DNA from 4 places in the Cytobacillus sp. OWB-43 genome. Region 1 is predicted to be linked to each of the others. Evidence: riboswitches for the same ligand, from Rfam matches in the RefSeq annotation. Region 1 holds a riboswitch; each other region holds the start of a gene.

Region 1 (3,712 bases):
GTGGGATTTGGTAATTTTCAATGTTTGCGAAAGCAACGAATCGTTCTTTTTCATCAAGTATCGCTGCTGAAATCAGGCTAATCGTTTGTTGTTTCAAATATTGAAAGCATTGTTCGCATATAATATCAGTCGCTAAATCTTTCCACTTTTGAATTTGTTTTCGATGTTGCAGTTTTGACGTCCGCATATAAGTCGCTTCCATTGTATATAATTCTGTGATGATATTAGCTAAAAGACGTGCATACTGCTGTTCTCTATTAATATCAATCTTTGCATTTGAAACCGCTTCCAAAGACAGCGATAACAGTTCTTTTCCTAACTCAATAAATTGGCTGTTTCTATCTCGGTGTAATGGTGTCGGGGTATTGATTGTGATACCTTTAGATGAGTGTTTGTGAAGTAAGTTTTTTGCTATGGTTAAGCGATTGATTTCGTTTGTTCCTTCAAAGATACGACTGATTCGAGCATCCCTATATAGTCGCTCAACATCGTAATCTCTCATATAACCGTATCCACCGTGAATTTGAACGGCCTCATCTGTTACATGCCCAAGCATTTCAGAGCATCGTACTTTGTTTATGGCACATTCCATTGCGAATGCTTTTAAAGAGGTGATTCCTTCATCCGTTGGAGCTTGATCAATCATATCTGCTGTGCGATAAGCGGCACTTTCACTTGCATAAATAGATGTCACCATTTCAGCTAATTTTTCTTGTATCAACGTAAATTCAACCAGCGCTCTATCAAATTGTTGTCTCTCTTTCGCATAGCTAAGAGAAAAGTTGAAGGCTTGTTTAGCTGTGCCAATATTCGAGAAAGCTAGCTTCAATCTAGCTAGATTTAATATATTCATGGCAACTTGATGACCGTTTCCTTTTTCTCCTAGTATATTAGCGGATGGCACAACGACATCTTCCAATATAAGAGTAGCTGTTGATGATCCATGAATACCCATCTTTTCTTCTTCTGCACCAATAGATACGCCTGCTGTGTTTTTTTCAACAATAAAAGCAGTCATCCTGTCATTTGTTTGGCAAAACACAACAAACACATTTGCTATGTGAGCATTGGTAATCCATTGTTTTTCCCCATTTATTATCCAACTATCACTCTTGCTGTTGTAAATAGCTCTTGTTTTAGGTGAAAGTGCGTCTGATCCAGCTCCTGCTTCCGTTAAGGCATAAGCACCAATCCAATCCCCAGAGATGAGTTGTGGTAAATACTTTTGTTTTTGTGCTTCTGAACCAAAATAAACATACGGTAATGTGCCAACACCTACATGAATATTATAGGAAACACTAAAAGCCCCACCGTATCCTATCTTTTCAGCAATAAGCCCGGATAATTTTTTACCAAGTGCAAACCCGCCATAATCTTCAGGTACATCAATAGCAAGTAGACCAAGTTCCCCTGATTTTTTAAACAGATTCTTAGCCACTTCATAGTTCTTATTTTCTAATGAATCCATTTGGGGCAACACATCATTCTTAATAAATAATTCTGCCGTTTGTGCAATGAGTTGTTCCTCTTCAAGAAAATCTTCAGGAGAAAAAATATCTCCCTTTTCTTCTAGCGTTTTTTTTAGCTTCGCCATCGTGCACTCCCTTTACATCTTTCTATCTCCTTTGATTGAGCGCTTGCTCAAATCAGTAGTAAGAAGCAAACCTCCTTCAAACAAAAAACAACTCCTATTAAAAGAAGTTGTTAAGTAACGAGTGGACAAACAAATAAACATGTGTAGTGTTATATACATGTTCTTCTATCCGCACTTAACACCCCCTATCCGCGTAGGTAATGATGTTGGCTAAAACAGGCAGGTCTCCTGGCTTATGGTCGTGGCGGATTTGCTCCTTCCCCATTCAATAATGAATAAGTGGTTATGTACAATCCGCTCGCAAATACAGTTGCGGGACAGCACCGGAGTCTAACCGGTTTCCCTTTTAAGCTTGATGAACAAGCACCTGTTTATTTAGCTTATTTAGTTTTCACACTAACAATATATCAATTTTTCGGAAAATTTACAATTTATTTTTTAGAATATGTATTCTCAGCTTAAAACGATGAAAAAGTTAGGCTCTTTATCATTTTTCTTCCAACCACAATATAAGCTAGATTCATTGATTGAATCCACTCCTACAACCCGAGTAGAAGAAGGTCAAATTCTTCATTTTGACCTCGTTTTATGTAACATGAAAGGTTAAATAAATTTACCCCCTAAAAGAGAAACACGCCTCCTAGATTGCAGAGGCGTGTTTTTCAAGTTTACTTAAATAAGTTAAGAAGTTTCTCGAAGAATCCTACTTTATCTTTTGTTTCTTTAACATCTTCTTTGTTATCTTTTATTTTAATCTTATCTGTTTGAATGACAAATTGGACTAGTTCCAACTTATCATTATTTTTATCTGATACAAAAGAAATTGGCTCATAATCAGATTTATCATATTGCGATATCATTTCATCAACTTCTTTTGTCACCTCATCAGGAATGCCTTTAGTTGCATCATGTAATTGTCCAGTTCCATTATGAAGCGAGCTAGCTCCTTTCGTTAGTTGCTCAGCTCCAGATAGAGAACCGCTAATTCCTTCATGGATGTCATTATATGATGTACTTAATTCAGAAACACCGCCTGTATAAGCAAGTAACCCTTGGTGGAATTGATTATAGTTAGATACCATTTCTTCAACACCAGATGTCAATTGTTTTAAACCTTCATCAATGTCAATTTGAAGAATAGATTCATCTATATTAGATGATATTGCACGGAGGTTACCTGCTGCTTCTCTCATTGATTGACTAAAGGTTGATAGAGGTTCAACCATGTCTGTAAGGTTATCTTTGGCTAGTAGTAGAACTTCTTGAGCAACTTTTGTCCCTCTATAGGTTTCTACCAATTGATCAATTACCTCTTTATCCGCATTACTTTCATATAATTTATTTATCTCTTTATCTGAAATTTGGTTATCTGGTATCTGCTCCAGAGCACGGTTGATTTGTGTTTTTACCTCATTGTAATTAACAACTACTTGGTCTACATCATTAGCTGCTTGTTCTAGATTATCCGTCACCTCAGGCAGATCGATTGTTACATTCTCGAGTTCCCCAATACCACTCACGCCACTGGCTTGTTTAATCTCATCTTTAATCAATGATAAAGTATTATTTATTTGTGCTGATCCTTCAGTTAATCGGTCACCAGACTGACTTAATTCATTTAGTCCTTTTTTATATTGTGCAGACCCACCCTCTAATGACCGTAAGCCTGATGAAAGTTCATTCATTCCTATTTCTAAGTCTCCGACACCATGATGAATGTCACCAATTGCCTCAGTTAATGAGTGAAATTCACTCGTCAATTCTTCAGTATCTGGGCTATCAATGGCAAGTGAAGCAGGTAAAGCAGATATTTGCACACCTTCTGTTTCAAAATGATTTGTTTCTGCCTCAATCGTAAATACTTCTTCCTGCTCAGGCATAACGGTAAAAGTGAGCTGCTTATCTTTGCCGGATTGTGCAACAGTGGCATTCTCAGCTTTTATATCCTTAAATTTTTCAGTGTTCAGCGGTACGCTAATTTGCAGCATATAATTTTCAGAGAATGAAGAACGCTTACCTTCATTCGCTTCTACAGCAATTTCCATTTTTATATCGCCAGATTTACCAGCTAAATTTTCTGGATTAATCTTTTTATTATTAAGGTAATAATTAATTGTA
Region 2 (3,712 bases), on a different contig from region 1:
TTAATGCTTTGATGATCAATAAAGCGATTTGGTTTTCTGTCATCGTCTGAATCATAAAGCTCAAGTCCTTTCAACCGAGGATATACCTTAAATTGTAAACGGAGATTATATGCTTATCTTACCATTCTTTTACTGGGAAAATCATGATTTCTTAAAGTAATGTATGATTTAAAAGTTAAGATTGTATGCTAATCCATTAGTTATTTTCATAGTATGTGTTAGAAGTGGATTGTTATCATTGGTTTGATATAAAAAGGTTTTTTTAGGGTATGAACAAAACTCAGGAATTGAAATAGTTATTTTGTAATGTTTTTTTAATAATCGTATTTCCTTATCTTTGCTAAAATGAAATGGATGAAATGACGCATTGTATCGGTTGTTTATGATTTACATGTAGTTAGTATAAATTATTGCAGTAAAACGAAATTGTGTGTGGTATGAGGGTAATAACTAAGGTGGTACTATTGAATTTGCTCTTCGTCTTTCTATTTTCAGTTCGGAGGTTTCTAAATTGCGAAAGAAAAATCATAGTGTTCGAGATCTCATCTATATCTTATTAAACGAAAAGGACCAGTCCGTTATTTCTTATGGAATTGAATTTTCTGAGTTTATGCAATCATTACAGAACAGGACAGGGCATCTTCTATTAGTGAAGCATCAGTATGATAATGGGGAACTGAATGTACATACCATGTTTGATTGGGTGGCTCATGAAGACCTGCCAGCACTAATAAACGAAGATGTTTATAGTTATGGTGATTTTTGCTGGATAGATTTCGAGGAGGAAGAATCGTTAAATGAATTGCCTGCTCAAGCAATTGCTGAGCTCCTATATCTTAGTCATGTAAAGGAGCATTTAAAGAAACCTTTCTATAACCATTTAAGCAATCGTTATTGTTATTTAGCGCATGATGACGGTTGGTTAAATAAGGTCTATTACCGAGACTGGCAGGACTTTTACAAAATGCTTGGCGACGTTGCTGCTATGAAGATGGAGCATTTAAAAGTAGAAAAATCTTTATTAGGCCTAAAAAAGAAAAAAACATATCCGCAAGTTCCAGAAGGCGCGTTAATGGCATTAAGAAATTTAATGAAGGAAGGCCTGGTAATTTCTTTTGAACAGAGTGAGCAGACACGTACAAAAATTAATATACCGCTCTGGACAGTTGGAGATTTCGCTAATATGGATGATATGTATGATGAGTTCGAAGCAATGAGGAAGGAAGCCACTCCAGACGCGAGATTGGTTTTTGATAAAAAACTGAAAGAATGGCAAGTAACTGATTCATAAAAATAATAATGCACCACAAAATATGATAAGGTATAATAAAATCGACAGAAAATTGTAGATTTAAGGAAATAGGTGTCAATTTTTGACTTAATAGGGGAAATTGGTGTAAAACCAATGCGGTCCCGCCACTGTAACTGGTTAATAAACAAAGAAAACTCCTATATATGTTGTATAGGAGGAGCCTTTGATTATAAACCATAAGCCAGGAAACCTGCCTATCTTCCATAAACACTGTAACCTACGAGGATAGGGGGTGTTTGGTAAGGCTTCTTTGTCGTGATTATTCCTTCCAAACATCTCCTACTAATGGGGATGTTTTATATTTTAAGGAGGGTCAATCATGAAGAAATGGTATTTATTTTTAGTCTCGATTCTACTATCAGCAGGTATTCTTGCTGGATGTGGGAATGACACAGCTGAACCGAAAAAAGATGGAGAAGAGAAGGTTGAAGAGAGTACTGAAACTAGCGCTTTTCCTGTAACATTAACGGATGCTGCGGATCAAGAAGTGGTGATTGAAGAGGAACCAGAAGCGATTGTTTCATTAATCCCGAGTAATACTGAAATCGCTTTCGAATTAGGGTTAGGTGAGAAGGTAGTCGGTGTATCTGATTTTGATAATTATCCAGAAGAAGTAGCTGATATTGAAAAAATCGGTGGACAAGAATTTAATGTAGAAGCAATTATTGCTTTAAATCCAGATGTTGTATTAGCACATAATTCAGGAGCGCATAATAGTACTGAAGGCTTAGATCAATTAAGAGATGCTGGTATTCCTGTTCTTATTGTCAATGATGCACAGAATTTTGAAGAAGTATATGATTCCATAGAAATGATTGGTAAAGCAACAGGAGCAACAGAAGAAGCAAATCAAACAGTTGAGGAAATGAAAACCCGTTTGGCAGAAATTGAAGAAAAAGCAAAGTCTGTTGAAGAGAAAAAATCTGTCTTTGTAGAAATCTCTGCAGCTCCTTCTTTATATACTGCCGGTCAAAAAACATTTATTGATGATATGCTCAATTTAATCCAAGCGGAAAATGTAATTGAAGAAGAAGGGTGGCCACAAATTGACGAGGAAGCTGTCATCGAAAAAAATCCTGATGTGATTATCACTACATACGGGTATTATACGGAAAATGCGGTAGAAACCCTTTTAAGTCGAGAAGGTTGGCAAGATGTAACAGCCGTTAAAGAGAAGCAAGTCTATGATGTGCACTCTGATAAGGTAACTCGTACAGGTCCTAGACTTGTAGAAGGAGTAGAGGAGCTTGCAAAAGCGATTTACCCAGAAGTATTTAAATAATAGAGGTGTTGCTTATCTCTGTGCGTTCGTTTTCTTATGTGTAGCAATGATGATGGGGATTTCTATAGGGACTGTTTCAGTGCTACCGTTAGATATATTCAATATCATTGGAGCGGAAATCTTACGTTTACCGATAAGTAATGATGTTAATCCAATGCATAGTAATATTGTTATGAATATTCGCTTGCCTAGAGTAGTATTGGCGGGCTTCGTCGGGGCATCACTTGCAATAGCAGGTGCTGCCTTTCAAGGTTTATTAAGGAACCCTTTAGCAGACCCTTATACATTGGGGGTGTCTTCAGGAGCTTCTGTTGGTGCTGTATTAACGATCTTTCTCGGTTTATCCATTCCGTTTGTTGGCACCTTTACTTTACCGTTATTTAGTATTACAACAGCTTTTCTAACGATAATTGTTGTCCTTTTCTTTGCGCGACAAATTGATCGTGGCATGAGAGTAGAGACAATCATTTTAACCGGTATTATCTTCAGTTCTTTTCTAGGTGCATTTATTTCCTTAATGATTGCTTTAACCGGGGATGAACTGAGACAGATTATTGGGTGGTTGTTAGGAAGCGTATCGATGAGAGGTTGGGACTATGTTCAAATCATCCTTCCTTTCTTTATCATTGGTTCTGCGATGCTCATTGCCAATAGCAAGGAATTAAATGCGATGTCATTCGGCGAAGAAAGAGCTCGTCATATCGGGGTGAATGTACAGAAACGTAAGATGATGGTCTTAATTGCCGGATCGATTTTAACTGGTGCCGCTGTAGCAGTGTCAGGTACAATCGGATTTGTCGGCTTAGTCATTCCGCATCTGACCAGATTGCTATGGGGACCAGACCATAGACACTTGCTTCCTTTATCGATGATGACAGGTGCGGGGTTTTTAATACTTGCTGATTTATTTGCAAGAACAGTCATTTCACCTACTGAGTTACCTATTGGTGTCATTACTGCGTTAATTGGTGCACCAGTTTTTGCTATCATTCTAATTAAAAGAAGAGCGGAAGGCAGAGGATAATGTGATGATGTATAGCTTACGAAAAATTAACGGTGGTTATGGAGGCAAGCAGGTCATTCATGATGTTTCCTTTGAAGTAGAGAAAGGACAGTTA
Region 3 (3,712 bases), on a different contig from region 1:
CGAATCATACAGCCAATATTAAATGCACCTCTAATGGGGTCTAATTCAAATGATGTACCAGGGACTCTTGTTCCATTAGGTACAACCGTTCCTGGCACAACAGGACCAAGTAGTTTTGTACATTCAGGATAATCAAGCGCTAATATTCCACAACCAATTGTATCGAGCAAGATATAATGTGCCGTGCGATAAGCCTCTTCACTTGTTATTTCATAATCCAATACATAATCAGCAATTTCCGTTAAAATAACATCGGTTTCAACCTTTTCATTCGTTTTCAGCATTTACTCGTACTCCTCCTCAATTTGGTAAAGTATGACGTGCACCTGAATAAATGACCCGCGGTCTAAATAAGCGGTTGTTTTCATGCTGTTCAATGACATGGGCACATAAACCAACCGTTCTTGCACTAAAGAAAATCGGTGTGTAAAGTGGGATAGGAATTCCTAACATGCCATATACCGGTGCGGCATAATAATCTAAATTAGGGTATAGCCCTTTCTCAACTTCCATGATTCTTTCTCCTGCTTCACATTTTCGAAGCAACGAATCATCTCCATTTTGTATGGATAACTCCTGTAGAGCTTCCTTCATCATTAATGCTCTTGGGTCCATTTTTTTCATATAAACTCTATGACCAAAGCCCATAATCTTTTCTTTTTTAAATAGTTTTTTATAGAAGAGACCTTCCAAGCCAGCGACACTTTCCGCTTCATTCAACATGTACATAACCGCTTCATTTGCACCGCCATGCAAGCTACCTTTTAAACTTGCAACTGCGCCCGTTAACGCTCCAAATAGATCGGATTGCGTGGAAGCAATTACTCTTGCTGCAAATGTTGAGTTTGGCATTTCATGTTCACTATATAAAAGTAATGATTGGTCAAATACTCTTTCTTCTAAATCGGAAGGTACTCTACCAGTTAACATATAGAAAAAGTTGGCACTATATGATAGGGTTTTATCCGGTTCAATTCTCTCCAGACCTTGTAATATACGATAACTGTTAGCTACAATTGTCGGAACTCCGCCAAGTAGACGATAAGCTCTTTCCTTATTTGCTTGCTTCGACCTATCTTCTAAGGTCGTATCATACCCAGCCAAGCTTGAGATGCCAGTGCGGAGCCCATCCATTGGATGTGTTCCTTTTGGTAAATGAGTAAAAACCTCCATTACGGCCGTCGGTATTTCATAATAGGACTTTAACGTATTAGCTAATGAATTTTTTTCCTCGTCTGTTGGTAATTGATCTTCTAGAAGTAAATGGATAATATCTAAATAGCTTTTCGTTTTTGAAAGTTGAATTAAGTCATAACCTTTTATGACAATCTCTCCATGAACAGTATCTAAAAATGAGATGCTGGTCTCAGAAGCTATGATTCCCTCTAACCCTGGTATATACTTCTCCTCCATGCTCACAATCATTTTCCTCCCATCCAATTACATCGTGCCTGACAATGCTGTAAGCCCTTTCAGCATTCCTTAAATATATTTGGATCTTCTCTTCTTCTACAGAGAGTGTTCGGATGTCTTCTTTATACTGATCTAATACTCTTTTTAAACTATAACTCTCAGCAGAATAGCTGTTCATCATGATCGTTGATTTCATTATGTTCACATAATAAGGAACGGTTCCAAACAAAGCTTTTTCCTCCGTTCTTGCTCACCTTTTTACCATATCAATCCATTAAAAAAACAACTTCTAGAAAGAAGTTGTTAAGTTCAAACGAATACTAAAATAAACATGCGACCTTGGCATGTATTCATTACCCGTACTTAACACCTCCTATATCCACGTAGGAATTGATGTTTACACTAAACAGGCAGGTCTCCTGGCTTATGGTCAACATGATACGAAACCTTCCCATCTCCAATTTTAGGAAACAGTGGTATCTTTCATATCACTCGCAAATACAGTTGCGGGACAGCGACGGAATCCAACCGTACTTCCCTTTTAAGTAAATAGACAAGCGAGCATTCTATTTACACCTATTTTTGAAAATATTCAATTGTTCTATTTAAATATATCAATATTTTAGAAAATTGACAATTATTTTCTTAATCGCACTACTTTTCACTTTAAAATTAACACTTTTTATTATAACAATTTAAATGTCGCCTACAAACATATCTTAAAAGAAATACAATTTTAACATAACATTTACCATTTTACAGAAAAAAATCTATCGCCCATAGACAGACAAGACGGCTTTTTGTTATAGTATATTAGTTACCATTGATAACTATTTTAAATGAGGTGAATATTATTATTGCTAGCCAAAGGTTCTTTCATCACTTTATGATGCTTTATCGCCCTTTTGAGAATAGACTGAACAGCTTATTAACGAAACATCAATTACAACGGGCACAGTGGACAATCCTTTATTATCTCTACCATTTTGGTCCAACAACTTTAGTAGAGATTGCTGCATATCAAGGTGTCGAAAAGCCAACAGTTACGAGGACCATAAATCAGCTTGAGGAATATGGATATGTAGAAAAAATCCCAAGCATGGATAAACGTGAAAAGAAAATGAAAATAACGAACGAAGGTGAACGCATATACAAAAAAATCCGCATTCCGATTGATCAGTTCGAAATGGAAATATTAGAGGGAATCACACCTGAGGAACAAGAAGAATGTATTCGTATTTTTGATAGTATTAAAAGCAATTTGTAAGGAGGAAGAAAAGAATATGAGTTCAACAAAAGAAAAATTATGGACCAAGGACTTTATCACCGTTTCTTCCGTAAACTTTTTTCTAACATTAGTGTTTTATTTATTAATGGTTACGATTGCGGTGTATGCCGTTGAAGCACATCATGCGACCGCCAGCCAAGCTGGCTTAGTTACTGGCATATTTATTATAGGAACATTGGTAGGAAGATTGTTTATCGGTAAATATATTGATCGTATTGGACGGAAGAAGACTTTAATCATTGGCTTACTATTATTTAGTTTATCAACAAGTCTTTATTTTATTGAAATTGATGTCAATTTCTTACTTATTACCCGCTTTATCCACGGTTTAACATTAGGGATGGCAAGTACAGCAAGTGGTACAATTGTCGCTTCAGTTATACCGCAAACAAGGAAAGGTGAAGGAATCGGCTATTTTAGTATGAGTAATACTTTAGCGACAGCAATAGGACCTTTTATCGGTATGTTAATGAGTCAATACACAACTTTTCATACGATTTTCATTTTTTGTTTGATTCTTGGTATTATTGGCCTACTTATCGGGTTAACTGTGAATGTGAAAGAGTTAACTGAAGATCAAAAAGCTCAATTTCAATCATCTGTTTTTCAATTATCTAGCTTTATTGAACCAAAGGCACTTCCAATTGCACTCGTCACATTAACAGTCGCATTTTGTTATTCAAGCGTCTTGTCTTTTATTAACTTTTATGCAATTGAAAAGGACTTAGTAAATGCTGCTAGCTTTTTCTTCTTTGTCTATGCCATCGCTGTCTTACTATCCCGTCCTTTCACTGGTAAATTAATGGACAGCAAAGGGGCAAATTACGTGATGTATCCAGCGTTCATTTTATTTGGAGTAGGTCTATTCTTACTTAGTAATTCATCAAATGGTGTTATGTTATTAGTGGCGGGGGCTTTGATTGGCTTAGGCTTTGGTAATATGCAGTCTTGTACACAAGCGATTGCGGTCAAATTAACGCCATCCCATCGCATGGGGCTAGCTACTTCCAC
Region 4 (3,712 bases), on a different contig from region 1:
TGGTTCGTCTACTTGAATCATCCGGATACCATTTGCTTCTAGTGCTTCTACTTCTTCTCGAAGGGCAAGGGCAATTTGGTTTGCGACTTCGTAACGAGGGATATCGTCGCGGACAAATGACCAGTTTAAAATCGTAATCGGACCAGTGAGCATACCTTTTACCGGGTGATCTGTTAAGGACTGGGCATAGACTGTTTCTGCAACTGTCATTGGCTGTTCAAATGAGACATCTCCATAAATGAGTGGTGGTTTGACACAACGAGAGCCATAAGACTGCACCCAACCGAATTTTGTGAATTGGAATCCGGCTAATTTTTCACCGAAGTATTCGACCATATCTGTGCGCTCGAATTCGCCATGAACAAACACATCAAGGCCTAGCTCTTCTTGAATATCAATCCACTTTTTAATTTCCGTTTTGATATATGTTTGATAGTCAGTAGCAGTTAACTCTCCTTTACGCCATTTTAAACGATTTCTTCTCACTTCCTGTGTTTGTGGGAAGCTTCCAATCGTTGTTGTAGGTAGGAGTGGTAGTTGGAAGGCTATTTTTTGTGTTGCTTGACGAACAGAATAAGGTGCTTCGCGCTCTGCTAGTGATGATGGTAAGTTTTGAATGGCTGTTTGTACTTGTTGATTGTTTCTAATAGAAGATTGATTTAGCACCTCGATAGCAGTTCGTCTCTCGTTTATCTCATCTTGGATTTGCTCTTTTCCTTCTCTTATTCCTTTCGTTAGCACTACGATTTCTTGTAATTTTTCATCAGCAAAGGCGAGTGCGGTCTTTAATGTATGATCTAGTGTTTCTTCAATTTTGACTGTAACGGGTACATGCAATAAGCTGGATGAAGGCTGGATGATTAAGCGATCTTTCGGAACAATTGCTGTAATTTTTTCTAGAAGAGAGAGCTTATTATCAAGTTTGGCGCCCCAGATATTACGGCCATCGATGAGACCTGCAGCTAATACTTTATCACTTGGGAAGCCGAATTTTTGTAAAGAAGCGAGGTTTTGACCTGCATCATGGACAAAATCAAGGCCGATCGCTTGCACAGGTAATGAGGTAACAGCTTCAAAATGAGTGATGCTTTCAAAATACGTTTGTAAAATGATATTTATCTGTGGTGCTGCCTGGTGTAATGTTTGGTAAACTGCTTGATAGAGTGAGATGTCTTCTTCTGTGAGGGTAGTTGCTAAAATAGGTTCATCGATTTGTACCCACAAGGCACCTTCTTGCTGTAATTCTTTTAAAATTTGTGCATAAAGAGGAACGAATTGATTGACGATTGATTTGAATTCACTTTCTTTATAGCCCTTTGATAATTTCACAAACGTAATCGGGCCCAAGATAACCGGTTTCCCGTCGATTTCAAGCTTCTCTTTTCCTTCTTTATAAAAGGCAAGTGGCCGGTTTTCAGCAAGTGTTGGCGTGAGGTTGTTGAGTTCTGGCACGATGTAGTGATAGTTTGTGTTAAACCATTTGGTCATTTCAGCTGCCACGGCATCTTTGTTCCCTCTGGCAATATCAAAATACGTTTCGATATCAACCTTCCCACCTCTGTATGTAAAACGCTCAGGAACAAGTCCAAACATCACAGCTGTATCAAGGACATGATCATACAGTGTGAAATCGCCAACCGGGATGAGATCAACGCCAAGTTGTTTTTGTTTCTCGAGAGAGGATAAACGAATGACTTCCATTTGTTGCAGAAAAGTCTCTTTATTCAACTTACCACTCCAAAATTGTTCTAGAGCTTTCTTCCACTCCCGCTTCTCGCCAATTCTTGGATAACCTACATTTGAGCTTTTTACTTCAGTCAATTTAAACACTCCTTTAGATTGTATTTTCTCAACAAAAAATCTCTCTATTTATTATTAAATGAGAGATTCATACGCAATATTAACTAGAGTTGAGACCATTTGATTTGCTCAACACGTATTCATCACTCCTCTCTATGCATCCGTAGAGTCTAAGTGCAAACAACAGACAGGTCTCCTGACTTCGGATTATCGCTCGTTATCCCTTCCCATTTCTATTATGAAATAGTGGTCAATGATAAGTCGCTCTCCTTCACAGTGGCGGGACCGTGCCGGCATTCCACCGGGCTTCCCTTTTAAGCAATCATGCATCTGTTGCCTTTGTTATTAAGTTTTGAAAATACAAAAGACCTCTCTAATTAAAAATAGAGAGGTCTTTATCCTCTCTTATTTGCCAAAGCTATTACACTTTGCAGGAATTAGCACCTTTTTAACAAATAATTGTTAAAGGTTGCTGGGTTTCATCGGGCCAGTCCCTCCACCTCTCTGAATAAGAGAATTACATATTTATAATATTTTGAATTTTACAGATAGATTAGCATAATAAATGGAAGCTGTCAAAATAAATTCTTCATGAGTGATATATATCATCAGATTCAAGCCACTTGCGAAATTTATGTAGATGGTAATAATGCTTGCCATTAAGAATGACTTTTGGTGCGTGAGGATGCTTCTGTAATAGATCCTTCATGTCAGCTTCACTTAAATAAAAGTAAAGATGAAGGTGGCTTTGCTCCACAAGTAAATGATTCATATTACCTTCATTTTTACTACTAAATTGCTTCAACCCATTGCCTATGAAATAGCCAAGTAATGCTAAACCGGCGGCAATCCAAATAAAATTCAACTCGAATTCCAATTTGTACTCCCCCTTAAATACATATATATCTACTTTAACATCTCCTAACGAATAGTAATAATATATTTTTTAGTGCCGAATCGGATCAATGCCCCCATAATTAAACCAATCTACCCTGTCTATCGCACCATCTTTCATAGATTGTATACTTGTCCGAGAACAAAATTGGCCAAGCTGTATATATTGATATTACTTAGTGTTTTTCTCGGGTTTGTGATGGAAAAGGCTATAGTTAGCACAAAGGAGACTATTAATTTTGCTGAAGGAGAGAAGTGAAGTGTTATGAATCTATCTGTTATTATTCCCATTCAGAATGAAGAATCTACGTTGTCAGCCGTTTTAGAAGAGTTAGTGAAGATTGAGCCATATGAAATCATCGCTGTTTTGAATGGTTCAACAGATGGATCGGAGAAAATAGCGGAAGCATTTGAATGTAGAAAGCTTGTTTATAAAGAACCTCTAGGGGTGGATATTGGACGAGCAATTGGTGCAAGGGAGGCAAAAGGAGATACGCTTCTTTTTATTGATGGTGATATTGTCGTTAGAGCACAGGAGCTACAAGCACTGCTTGATGGCATTCAGGATGGGGCTGATATTGCCCTAAATGATTTAAGCTGGACAATGAAGCGCCCCATTAGACCACATCCGACAGCAGTATCAAAGTTCTCTCTTAATCATTTTTTAGGTAAAGGTGAGTTATCCGTTAATTCCTTAGTCGCTGTTCCTCATGTGATGAAAAAATCAGCGCTTGATACAATTGGTTGGGAGAATTTAGCTTGTCCGCCATTAGCTCATAGTATAGCTGTGATGAAAGAATTAAAGATGAGTGCACCAGTAGCCATTGATGTGATTGCTACAAATAAGATTCGACCGAAACATCAACAGAAGATTACGGGCTCCTCTTTTTCATTTTCAACAAGTTTAATAATTGGTGACCATTTACGTGCAGTGGCCCAACTGATTGAAGAGAGAGGATATCGCGGTGGTTTAAACGATGGCAGGCGAAATCGGCAATCTTTTAAGGAATATGTACAA

The links. Region 1 has a riboswitch for cobalamin ahead of U9M49_RS04410 (acyl-CoA dehydrogenase family protein). Riboswitches for the same ligand answer to the same signal wherever they lie in the genome.
Region 2: another riboswitch for cobalamin. It lies ahead of U9M49_RS17875 (ABC transporter substrate-binding protein); the one in region 1 lies ahead of U9M49_RS04410 (acyl-CoA dehydrogenase family protein).
Region 3: another riboswitch for cobalamin. It lies ahead of U9M49_RS13500 (hypothetical protein); the one in region 1 lies ahead of U9M49_RS04410 (acyl-CoA dehydrogenase family protein).
Region 4: another riboswitch for cobalamin. It lies ahead of metE (5-methyltetrahydropteroyltriglutamate--homocysteine S-methyltransferase); the one in region 1 lies ahead of U9M49_RS04410 (acyl-CoA dehydrogenase family protein).

What each region holds. Positions count from the first base shown of each region.
Region 1 is NZ_JAYEFF010000001.1:889,802-893,513, forward strand. It holds gene U9M49_RS04410 (acyl-CoA dehydrogenase family protein) at 1-1,594, opposite strand, end outside; cobalamin riboswitch at 1,795-1,980, opposite strand; gene U9M49_RS04415 (YhgE/Pip domain-containing protein) at 2,263-3,712, opposite strand, start outside.
Region 2 is NZ_JAYEFF010000005.1:223,017-226,728, forward strand. It holds gene mgtE (magnesium transporter) at 1-55, opposite strand, end outside; gene U9M49_RS17870 (hypothetical protein) at 512-1,291, shown strand; cobalamin riboswitch at 1,345-1,525, shown strand; gene U9M49_RS17875 (ABC transporter substrate-binding protein) at 1,632-2,594, shown strand; gene U9M49_RS17880 (FecCD family ABC transporter permease) at 2,560-3,618, shown strand; gene U9M49_RS17885 (heme ABC transporter ATP-binding protein) at 3,626-3,712, shown strand, end outside.
Region 3 is NZ_JAYEFF010000003.1:165,341-169,052, reverse strand. It holds gene U9M49_RS13510 (bifunctional 2-methylcitrate dehydratase/aconitate hydratase) at 1-284, opposite strand, end outside; gene mmgD (citrate synthase) at 301-1,422, opposite strand; gene U9M49_RS13500 (hypothetical protein) at 1,367-1,642, opposite strand; cobalamin riboswitch at 1,805-2,008, opposite strand; gene U9M49_RS13495 (MarR family winged helix-turn-helix transcriptional regulator) at 2,237-2,680, shown strand; gene U9M49_RS13490 (MFS transporter) at 2,697-3,712, shown strand, end outside.
Region 4 is NZ_JAYEFF010000005.1:37,837-41,548, forward strand. It holds gene metE (5-methyltetrahydropteroyltriglutamate--homocysteine S-methyltransferase) at 1-1,821, opposite strand, end outside; cobalamin riboswitch at 1,969-2,149, opposite strand; SAM riboswitch class I at 2,203-2,315, opposite strand; gene U9M49_RS16905 (DNA-binding protein) at 2,390-2,677, opposite strand; partial or broken gene U9M49_RS16910 (glycosyltransferase family 2 protein) at 2,960-3,712, shown strand, end outside.